2 regions of the Micromonospora sp. NPDC093244 genome follow, and region 1 is predicted to be linked to the other one. Evidence: riboswitches for the same ligand, from Rfam matches in the RefSeq annotation. Region 1 holds a riboswitch; the other holds the start of a gene.

Region 1 (5,553 bases):
CGATGGCGGCCGGGTCGGACTTCGGGCCGGTGACAGTGGCGGCCATGTCGGTGTCCAGGTAGCCGACGTGCAGGCCGGCGACCCGGACGCCCCGCTCGGCGAGTTGGACGCGCAGCACGTTTGTCATCGACCATTCGGCGGACTTGGCAACGCTGTAGGCCGGGTGGGCCGGGGAGCCGAACCAGGACAGGACGCTCAGCACGTTGAGGATCGTCCCGCCGCCGTTGTCGGCGATGACCGGCGCGAACGCCCGGATCGTCGACAGGGTGCCGATGTAGTGGGTCTCCAACTCCAGCCGGACGAGGTCCAGGTCGCCGTCGAGCAGGTCGGTCCGGGTGTCGATGCCCGCGTTGTTGATCAGCAGGTTCACGTCGCCGGCCAGCTCGGCGGCGGCGGCCACCGAGGCGGGGTCGGTGATGTCGAGGCGTACCGGCGTCACGCCGGGCAGGTCGACGGTGTCGGGGTTGCGGGCGGCGGCGTAGACGGTGGCGCCCCGGGAGGCGAGTTCGGCGGCGAGGTGGCGGCCGAATCCACGATTGGCGCCGGTGACGAGGGCGGTGCTTCCAGAGATCTTCATGGGCGTCAGGCTATCCGTGCTGGCTTCTGTTAGCCAAAGTCAGCTATGTCACGAGGACGGCGCGCCCGGATCGGGAATACGACCCGGACGCCCCCACCGCCCACCCGGTGACGACTCGTATCCTTTGCGCGAACCTCCGCACGTGACAGAAGGGAGACGGTGTGAGCAACCAGGCCGAGACGTTGGAGTTCCAGGCCGAGGCGCGTCAGCTCCTCCAACTGGTCGTCCACTCGATCTACTCGAACAAGGACGTCTTCCTGCGGGAACTCATCTCGAACGCGTCCGACGCGCTGGACAAGCTGCGGCTGGCCACCATGGTCGACAAGGACCTCGTCGCCGACACCGACGACCTGCACGTCGCCATCGAGGTAGACCGGGACGCCCGCACCCTCACCGTCCGGGACAACGGCATCGGGATGAGCCGCGACGAGGTGGTCGGCCTGATCGGCACCATCGCCAAGTCGGGCACCGCCGAGCTGCTGCGCCAGCTGCGCGAGTCCGCCGACGCGCGCGCCTCGCAGGACCTGATCGGCCAGTTCGGCGTCGGCTTCTACGCCGCGTTCATGGTCGCCGACCGGGTCACCCTGCTCACCCGCAAGGCCGGCGAGACCGGCGGCACCCGCTGGGAGTCCGCAGGCGAGGGCACGTACTCGGTCGACGGAGTCGACGAGGCGCCGCAGGGCACGTCTGTCACCCTGCACCTCAAGCCCGCCGACACCGAGGACAACCTGCACGACTACACCTCCGAGTGGACCCTCCGCGAGATCGTCAAGCGCTACTCCGACTTCATCGCCTGGCCCATCCGGATGACCGTCGAACGCCCCGGCGCCGACGGCGCGGACGCCACGAGCGAGGTGCAGACCCTCAACTCGATGAAGGCGCTCTGGGCGCGGCCCCGCGACGAGGTCGACGCCGCCGAGTACAACGAGTTCTACAAGCACGTCAGCCACGACTGGGCCGACCCCCTCGAGGTCGTGCACATGAAGGGCGAGGGCACCTTCGAGTACGAGGCGCTGCTGTTCCTGCCCAGCCACGCCCCGCTCGACATGTTCGCCCCGCAGGGCCGCCGCGGCGTCCAGCTCTACGTCAAGCGCGTGTTCATCATGGACGACTGCGAGGCGCTGGTCCCCACCTACCTGCGCTTCGTCAAGGGCGTCGTCGACGCGCACGACCTGTCGCTGAACATCTCCCGCGAGATCCTGCAACAGGACCGGCAGATCCAGATCGTCCGCCGCCGTCTGGTCAAGAAGGTCCTCGCCACGGTCAAGGACCTCAAGGCCAACCACCCCGAGCGGTACCGCACCTTCTGGAACGAGTTCGGCACTGTCGTCAAGGAAGGGCTGATCGACGACACCGACAACCGGGACACCCTGCTGGAGATCCTGTCGGTGGCGTCCACCAACGACCCGGCCGAGCCCACCGACCTCGCCGGCTACGTCTCGCGGATGAAGGACGGCCAGAGCGACATCTGGTACGCCACAGGCGACTCCCGGGCCACCATCGAGAACTCCCCGCACCTGGAGGCGTTCCGGGCCAAGGGCCACGAGGTGCTGCTCCTGACCGACCCCGTCGACGAGGTGTGGGTCGAGCGGGTCGGCACGTACGACGGCCGGCAGTTGCGCTCCATCGCCAAGGGCGAGGTCGACCTGGACACCGACGAGGAGAAGCAGCAGGCCGAGACCGAACGTGAGCAGCAGCGGCAGGAGTTCGCCGCGCTCGTCGAATGGCTGGGCACCACCCTCGCCGACAGTGTCCGGGAGGTCCGCCTGTCGTCGCGGCTGACCACCTCACCGGCCTGCGTCGTCGGGGACGCGCACGATCTCACCCCGACGCTGGAGAAGATGTACCGGGCGATGGGGCACGAGATTCCGTCCACCAAGCGGATCCTGGAGATCAACCCGGGTCATCCGCTGGTCGCCGGGCTGCGCAAGGCCCACGAGCAGGGCGACTCCTCCGAGACCCTGACCGAGACGGCCGAACTGCTGTACGGCCTGGCGGTACTCGCCGAGGGCGGCGAACTGGCCGACCCGGCCCGCTTCACCCGGACGCTCGCCGACCGGCTGGCCCGCACCCTGTAGTCGCTCCGACCGGCGGGGCACCCGGCAGGGGCCCCGCCGGCACGCGACCCTGATCTCTGCCCGAACGTCGATTCCGGGAGGGCTCGTGCCTGTCGACACCGTGATCTTCAGCGGCCAGGGGCCGCACGGCGACCCCTGGCACCCGTTGGCGCAGACCAGCGCCATCCTCGCGGACATCATCGGTGGTGCCGCCGTCATGACGTCCGTCGACCGGCTCGCGACCGCGCTCGACGGTGCCCGACTGCTGGTGGTGAACGCGAGCGCCGACCGGTCCTCCCCGGTCCCCGACGACGCGCTCCTCGGGCTCGTTCTCGACGGCTTCCTGGCCGGCGGCGGCAACCTGCTCGCCGTCCACAGCGCGACCCTCGCGTTTCCCCGGGTGCCGAGCTGGCGTGCCACGATCGGCGCCGCCTGGGAGCACGGCCGTTCGTTCCATCCGCCGATCGGTTCCAGTCTCATCCGGCGGACCGCCGTCGCGCATCCGATCACCGAGGGGCTCGGCGACATCGAGGTCTTCGACGAGCGCTACACCGACCTGGAACGGGTCGACGGCGTCCACATCGAGCCGCTCTACGGGCACCGGGAGGACGGCGTCTTCCACCCGCTCGTCTGGGCCCGCACGGCAGGGGACAGCCGGATCGTCTACAGCGCCCTCGGCCACGACGGCCGGTCGTACGAGTCGCCAGGCCACGTCGAGCTGCTGCGTCGAATCGTCGCCTGGCTCCGCCCCGAGCGCTGATCGCAAACGGTCCATCGTGGTCACTGCACAGTGCCGCGAGGCCCGCAACCGGTGGGCGCAACGCCGAGCGCTGCCCGGTGAACAACTTCACAGCGAGTGGGCGTTCGTCACCGACCGTGCCTAACGTCGGTCGGGTTCGCCACTGCGGACACCACGGCCGGCAACGCCAAATCCTGCCCCCGGTCGTCGGAACCCAGTCCACCGGGCAGGAGCGGGGGACCCAGGTTTTCCGGTGCACGTCACCTCGGGGTGAAGCCGCCACCGCGCGGCCGGGCTCCTCGGCCCGAACCCGACAGCTCACCTCGCCGGCGTGGAGGAAACTCATGACTTCTGCTCACACGCCCCGTCATCGACGGGTCACCACCCGCCGCCTCGCCGTCGGCACCCTCGCCGTCGGCGCGGTCACCGGTGCTGTCGCCCTCTTCGGCCCGGCCGCCCCGGCGCAGGCCGGCGTCAACTGGGACGCGATCGCCAAGTGCGAGTCCGGCGGCAACTGGAAGACCAACACCGGTAACGGCTACTACGGCGGTTTGCAGTTCTCGCAGAGCACCTGGGCCGGTTACGGCGGCAAGAAGTACGCCGCACGCGCCGACCTGGCCAGCCGCGGCGAGCAGATCGCCGTCGCCGAGAAGGTGCTCGACGGGCAGGGCATCGGCGCCTGGCCGACCTGCGGCAAGAAGGGCGGCTCGTCGGGCGGCTCCGCCACGAAGTCGACCAAGTCGACGGAGTCGAGCTCGAAGCCCAGGCCGTCGCGCGGCGAGAAGCCGGCGACGCGCGACCACGAGCGCACCGCGCCCGCGGCGGGCGGCGAGACGTACACCGTCAAGCCGGGCGACACCCTGTCGGAGATCGCCGACCGCCAGCGCTCGACCGGCGGCTGGCAAGCGCTGTACGAGCGCAACCGGCAGCTGATCGGCGCCGACCCGGGTCTGATCTTCCCGGGTCAGCGGCTCAGCCTCTGACGCACGACGCACGACGCACGACGCACGACGCACGACGCACGACGCACGAACGCTCGGCCGGGTCACCGGCCGAGCGTTCGTGTGTGACGACGCGGGTAGCGGTCAGGCCGCGGTGGCGGACGCCTTCTGCTCTCGCTGCTGCGCGGGCAGCGGCCCGGCGTTGCGGCCCCAGCGCGGCGCGGTCCCGCCGGGCCAGCCGGGGCGGCTCTCGTCCCGTACGTCGTCGACTGTCGTCTCGACCGAGGTGGACTCGCCGCGGGCCAGCCGCAGCGAGTGCTCGGCGCCGGTGCGGGCCTCGCACGGCCACCCCTGGCCGGCGCACTGGAGATTGCGGCAGTGCCCCTCGTCGTCCGGCTCGTGGGCGCTCAGCACGTCGACCGCGAGCTGCCAGAGCAGCGGGTCGGTCACGTCGTGCGGACGCTCGACGCGACGGCTCGGTCGGTTGCTGGTGTCGTCGGACATCGTGGGTCCCCCTCGTCAGGCTGGTCCCCTCAAGGGTCACCCGTGGGCGGTCGGCTAAACCGCCGACCTGCTGTGATGTGTCACCGATCGCAGAAACTCGGCCGCCAAGAGACCATCAGTCGGGCAATAGCGGCATCTCGACGCCGGGATCGCGGCCGAGCAGCACCGCCCGGGTGAGGGCCGCCGATCCGAACCGGTCACGGACCGCGTCGACCGCCGCGTCGAGGTCGGTGCCGGGGTCGGGTTGGAAGGGCAGCTCCGGCTGGACCGGGTTGTCGTCGAGGTTGCCCACCGAGACGCCGATCAGGGTCACGCCCCGCCTGTCGATCTCGGGCCGGGTCGCCCGCAGCAGCGCCCGTGCGGCGGCGAGCACCTGAGTGGTGTCCGCGGTCGCCTTGCCCACCGTGTGCGAGCGGGTGGCCCGCGTGTAGTCGCCGAAGCGAAGCCGCAGCACCACCGTGCGGCCGGCCCGTCCGGCGGCCCGCATCCGCCTGGTGACCCGGTCGACCAGGCCGGCGAGGATCGCGTCCAGCTCGGCCGCCGCGTGCGGGGCGGGGCTCAGCGCGTGCTGCGCGCCCATCGACCCACGCCTGCGGCCCACCTGCACCGGCCGGGGGTCACGGTTGTGGGCCAGAGCGTGCAGGTGCCGGCCCGCGCCCCCGCCGAGCAGCGAGACCAGCGCCGCCTCACCGAGCCGGGCCACGTCGCCGACGGTACGGATCCGGCGTTCGCGCA
Region 2 (5,553 bases), on a different contig from region 1:
CACTCGTCACCCTGCCATCGAGGCTCGCCGGCCCTGCCTCCGGGGCGGCGTCGCGGGAGCGACTCTGGCCGTCAACGTATGAAATCTATATCACGCATACCTTGACGCATCTTGTGGTGCGTGTGACCGTGGAGCGGGCCAGCGCCCGCCACCGGCCGGTCGAACACCCGGCTGACCAGGTCAGATGCGTGGAAACGAGGTGCGGGAATGAGCCTTCCCGGAGCACCCGGCGGGCAGCCGGGTCCGCAGCGGAGCGCCGACCAGTCGTCGACGATCACCGAGCCGGCCCTGGCGTACGCCGAGCTGGCCGCCGGCAACCGGCGCTTCGTCAGCGGCTCCCCGCGCCACCCCAACCAGGACGCCGGGCACCGGGCCGCGGTGGCCGACGGGCAGCACCCGTTCGCGGTGATCGTCGGCTGCTCCGACTCCCGGCTCGCCGCCGAGATCATCTTCGACCGGGGGCTGGGTGACCTGTTCGTGGTCCGCACGGCCGGGCACACGACCGGCCCGGAGGTGCTGGGCAGCGTGGAATACGCGGTGACGGTGCTCGGCACCCCGCTCGTAGTGGTGCTGGGCCACGACTCGTGCGGCGCGGTCCAGGCGGCCCGTGAGGTCGCCGCCACCGGCGTGGCACCCGAAGGGCACCTGGGCGCAGTCGTGGACGCCGTGCTGCCCAGCCTCCGTCGCGCCGCCGCCGACGGTGTCGACGACATCGACGGCATCGTCGACATCCACATCGCACAGACCGTCGAGGCGTTGCTGGAACAGTCGTCCGTGCTGGCCGACGCGGTGACGCGGGGACGGTGCGCGGTGGTGGGCGTGTCGTACCGGCTCGCCGCCGGTGTGGTGCGCCCGGTCGCGGCCGTTCCGGCGGGCGTCGCCTCGCTCGACGTACCCGACGGGCCGTCGACGCCCGCCGCCGCCTGACGCGACGAGGGCCGCCCCACGGTGCGGGACGGCCCTCGATCAGCTGAGCGGGTGGGTCAGAGCAGCGACATGTGTACGTGGTCGGTGTGGTTCGACGGTCCGCTGTACGACTTCCAGCCGGTCGCCGGGAACCAGATCTGCCGGTTCCAGATCACGTAGTAGATGCCGAGGCGGTCGGCGTTGCGGATGAGGAACGCGGCGACGTTGTTGCCGTACATGCGGGTGTCGTCGTTGTGCCACGGGCTGAAGCCGCTCTTCTGCAACGACCAGTCGCAGGCGCGGCCCTTCGGGTGCTCCCACGGCCCGCCGGAGCGGTAGCAGCCCACGAACCGGTTGAAGCCGGCCCGCTTGACCTCCTTGTACGCGTGCAGCGTGCGCGGCGTGACGCAGCCGGACGTGGTCGGGTCGTCCTCGCTGCACGACTGCGCCTTCCAGTCGCCGTCGGCGGTGCGCCCCGGGCCGATCCGGGCCACCGGCGAGGTGGCGTCCACCAGGCCTCCGGTGAAGCCCTTCCCGCCGACGAGGGCGAGCGCCTTGTCCGCGTCGCGCTTCTCCTTCGCCATCAGGGCAGTCTGCTTCTGCTGCTCCCGGACCTCCGCGTCGAGTTGCAGCTTGGCCTGCTCCGCGCGGGCCTTCACCTCGTTGACCTCGGCGAGCTTCTTCTCGTTGACCATGTTCATCTCGTCGAGCATGGCGGCCCGGCGGACGAACGAGTCGGGGGCGTCGCTCTCCAGCAGCATGGCGATCGCGCCGATCCGCCCGGTCCGGTACGACTGGGCGGCGATCTGCGCGACCTGCGGCGCCAGCGCCTCCAGATCCGCCTTCGCGCGGTCGACCTCCTGCGCCAGTTCGAGCTGCCGCTTCTTGGACTTGTCCAGCTGGGACTTGGCCGCCACGTAGTCCCGGTTGGTCTTCTCGATGACGTCGGTGAGCAGTGTCGGCTCGCCGTCCTCCTCGTGCCCGGACGGCGTCGGCGTCGTCGGGGCAGCGTTCGCCGGGAGGGGGCCGGCGAGCACGGTCAGTGCGGCGATCACGGCCACCACGGGCGTCAACCAGCGGCGTAGGGGTGCCGTCACGATGTTCCCTTCCGTCGACCGCCGACCGGGTTAGCTGACGGGTTCGGGGCGGAAGTGGCCCCTACCGCTGACGCGGATTCACCCCACGTACCTGGGTTCCCGGCTCGCCGGTTGGCGATTGGGCGGTGGCACCGCAGGCGCCGATTCGCGCCTTCGGCGGTGACCGGCAGCGAGGTTACCCGAGAGTCGACCCCCTGAGCTACGTCCCGATGCCCACCAAAAGCGTCATATCGCCATGGCGTTGAGTGACCAGTGATGCGGTTCTCAGGCCGGATGCCCGATCTGGTCACGCTGAGGAGTGTCACCATGCCGTCTCCGTGCTCCTGTTCGTCTCTGGCCACCTGTCGGTGGCGGGGGGCGGGGGTGTGGCAGGCGCCGGGTCCGCTTCGTGGGGTGGACCAGTACGTGGGGAGCTGAGCGCGGCCAACGCCTCCGCCCGGTCCGGCCGGGGCCGGGGAGCGGGGGTGCCCTCGGCCGGCTCGGCAGCCGACCGGCCGGCGGCGGTCACCACCGCGGCCAGCCCGGTGGTCAGCGGCACGGCGGCGATGAGGCCGAGGGTGGCCACGGCGCTGCGGACGATCTCCTGCGCCAGGAACTCGCTGGTGAGGATCTGTCCGAGGGGGCGCGTGTCGGCGGTGAGCAGGAGCAGCAGGGGCAGCGAGGCGCCCGCGTACGCCAGCACGATCGTGTTGACCGTGGAGGCGATGTGCGCCCGGCCGACCCGGGTGGCAGCCCGGTACAGCTGCAACCGGGTCAGCCCCGGGTTGGCGTTCGCCAGTTCGGTGACGGTGGCCGCCTGGGTGACCGTCACGTCGTCGAGCACCCCGAGCGAGCCGATGATGATCCCGGCGAGCAGCAGGCCGTGCAGGTCCACGTCGGCCTGGAACATCGACAGCGTGGTGGCGTCCTCGCTGCCGAAACCGGTGAGGTGGGTGGCTGCGGTGGCGATGGTGGCGAGCACGCCGGTGAGGACCAGGCTGCCCAGGGTGCCGAGGACAGCTACCGAGGTCTGCGCGGTCACCCCGTGTGTCAGGTAGAGCACCACGAACATGATCAGGGCGGCACCGACCACCGCGACGACAAGCGGTGACCGGCCGGCGGCGATGCCCGGCAGCACGAAGGTGAGGAGGATGGCGAAGCTGGCGGCCAGCCCGGCGAGCGCGGCCAGGCCACGCCACCTGCCGAACGCGACGATCGCGGCGGCGAAGACCACCGCCAGCCACACCAGCGGTGTGCCGCGCTGGTGTTCGGCGATGTTCCAGTTGCTGGCGCCGGGGTCGGCGGGGTCGGTCAGCTCGACCAGGATCACCTCGTCGCCGACGTCGACCCGGGGTGCTCCGGGGCCGTCCGGTACCGGTGTCTGGACCTGCTGCCCGGCGCTCGGCCCGTCCTGCACCCGGACGTCCACCGTGCCGCACCGCCCGTCGCCGGCGTTCGGCGTGCCCTCCGGGGTCTGCGGCGTGGGCGGGCACGGTTCGGTAACCACGCGGGTCACTGTGCCGTGGTAGCGCGGGACGTCCGCGCCGCCGCCGGTCTGCGGGGAGTCGCCCCGGGGCCAGAGCACCACAGCCGCGAGCACCGTGGCGACGAACAGGGGTACCACGGTCGCGACGAGGATCCGCCGTACCCGGGGAGGGGCGGACGGAACGGAACGGCTGTGGTCGGAACCCAATGCGAGACTCCCAACGAATCCGATGCGGGGTACGTGCCGGTGGGCCGGTCGGTTCACCGTCGCCGCGGAAATGCGGTGACGGGCGCGGCGGATCGCGGGATGCCGATCGCTTGATCACGTACGGTGAACGACTGGTCGGACCGGCGGGGAGCGCCGCCGTGTCGCGGCGGCACCGGTGCCGGGCTGCGCAGCGTCGTGATCCGAGGGCCATCGTCGGAATGCTAACCACACAGGCTGTGGGACGCAGGTCGTGGCGGAGTGTCGGGGTCCCCGAACCGCCCGCGTGGCGGGGCGCGGCCCGGGATCGTGGAGTCATGCACGCTGAGTCACCACATGGTCCGCACGGTCAGCAGCACGGTGGGCACGACAAGCACGCCGGTCACGATCCGGCGATGTTCCGCCGCCGGTTCTGGGTCTGCCTGGTGCTCACCGTGCCTGTGGTGCTGACCAGTCACCTCGTGGCGGACCGGCTCGGTCCGCGCTGGGACGTGCCGGGGAGTTCCTGGGTGGGGCCGGCGCTCGGCTCGGTGGTGTTCTGGTGGGGCGGCTGGCCGTTCCTGGTCGGCGCGGTCCGGGAGGTGCGAGACCGGGCACCGGGGATGATGCTGCTTGTCGCGATGGCGATCACCGTCGCCTACACCGCGTCGCTGGCCACCAGCGTCGGCGCGTTCGACCTGGACTTCTGGTGGGAGTTGGCGGCGCTTGTCACCATCATGCTGCTCGGGCACTGGCAGGAGATGAAGGCCATCGGGCAGGCCCGGGGAGCCCTCGCGGCGCTTGCCGCGCTGCTGCCCGACGAGGCCGAGCGGGTGGCCGCCGACGGCCGGGTCGAACCGGTGCCGGTGGACGCGCTGCGGGTGGGTGACGTGGTGCTGGTCCGCCCGGGTGGCCGGGTGCCGGCCGACGGGGTCATCGTCCAGGGCGGTGCCGAGCTGGACGAGTCGATGATCACCGGCGAGTCGCGGCCGGTCGCTCGTGCGGCCGGCGGTCGGGTCGTGGCGGGCACTGTCGCCACCGACTCGGCGGTCCGGGTCCGGGTCGAGGCGCTTGGTGAGCAGACCGCCCTCGCCGGCATCCAGCGCATGGTCGCCCAGGCACAGCGCTCGGGCGGTCGGGCCCAGCTGCTGGCCGACCGGTTCGCCGCCGCGCTGTTCTACGTCGCGACCGGCACCGCCGTGCTGACCGTGCTGGTCTGGACGGCGCTGGGGCGGACCGACGAGGCGGTGGTCCGCGCGGTAACCGTCCTGGTGATCGCCTGCCCGCACGCGCTCGGCCTGGCCATTCCGCTTGTCGTCGCGCTCTCCACGGCGGTGGCCGCGCGATCCGGGATCCTGGTGAAGGACCGGTTGGCGTTGGAGCGGATGCGGACCGTCGGCGCGGTGCTCTTCGACAAGACCGGCACGCTGACCCGGGGCGAGCACACCGTCTCCGACATGACTGTGACGCCTGACGTGGAGCGGGACGAGGCGCTGCGCATCGCCGCAGGCGTCGAGTCGGACAGCGAGCATCCGCTGGCCCGGGCGATAGTCGCGGCGGCCGGGTCCGCAGGTCCGGCCCCGGCCCACGGGTTCCGGTCGCTGCCGGGCCGCGGTGTGCAGGCGACAGTCGACGGTACGGAGTACGCGGTGGGCGGGCCGGCGCTGCTTCGCGAGTTGGGGGTGTCGCTCCCGGCCGACCTGGAGACGGCGACCGGGCGCTGGTCGGCGCGGGGTGCGGCGGTGCTGCATCTGGTGCGGCTGCCGGACACAGTGCTCGGCGCGTTCGCGTTGACCGACGAGGTGCGTCCGGAGGCCCGACGGGCAGTCGACGAGCTGCGCGCCGAAGGCGTCCGGACCATCGCCATGATCACCGGGGACGCGCGGCCGGTGGCCGAGGCGG

The links. Region 1 has a riboswitch for cyclic di-AMP ahead of AB0N27_RS29365 (transglycosylase family protein). Riboswitches for the same ligand answer to the same signal wherever they lie in the genome.
Region 2: it holds a riboswitch for cyclic di-AMP, as region 1 does, so the genes downstream of both, AB0N27_RS15035 (hypothetical protein) here and AB0N27_RS29365 (transglycosylase family protein) in region 1, are expected to answer to the same signal.

What each region holds. Positions count from the first base shown of each region.
Region 1 covers NZ_JBFBEO010000011.1:37,449-43,001, reverse strand. The annotation lists gene AB0N27_RS29380 (SDR family oxidoreductase) at 1-577, opposite strand, end outside; gene htpG (molecular chaperone HtpG) at 739-2,655, shown strand; gene AB0N27_RS29370 (ThuA domain-containing protein) at 2,741-3,394, shown strand; cyclic di-AMP (ydaO/yuaA leader) riboswitch at 3,549-3,720, shown strand; gene AB0N27_RS29365 (transglycosylase family protein) at 3,718-4,356, shown strand; gene AB0N27_RS29360 (hypothetical protein) at 4,459-4,818, opposite strand; gene dinB (DNA polymerase IV) at 4,934-5,553, opposite strand, start outside.
Region 2 covers NZ_JBFBEO010000002.1:1,046,606-1,052,158, reverse strand. The annotation lists gene AB0N27_RS15040 (carbonic anhydrase) at 208-927, shown strand; gene AB0N27_RS15035 (hypothetical protein) at 984-2,003, opposite strand; cyclic di-AMP (ydaO/yuaA leader) riboswitch at 2,008-2,138, opposite strand; gene AB0N27_RS15030 (YibE/F family protein) at 2,305-3,675, opposite strand; gene AB0N27_RS15025 (heavy metal translocating P-type ATPase) at 3,990-5,553, shown strand, end outside.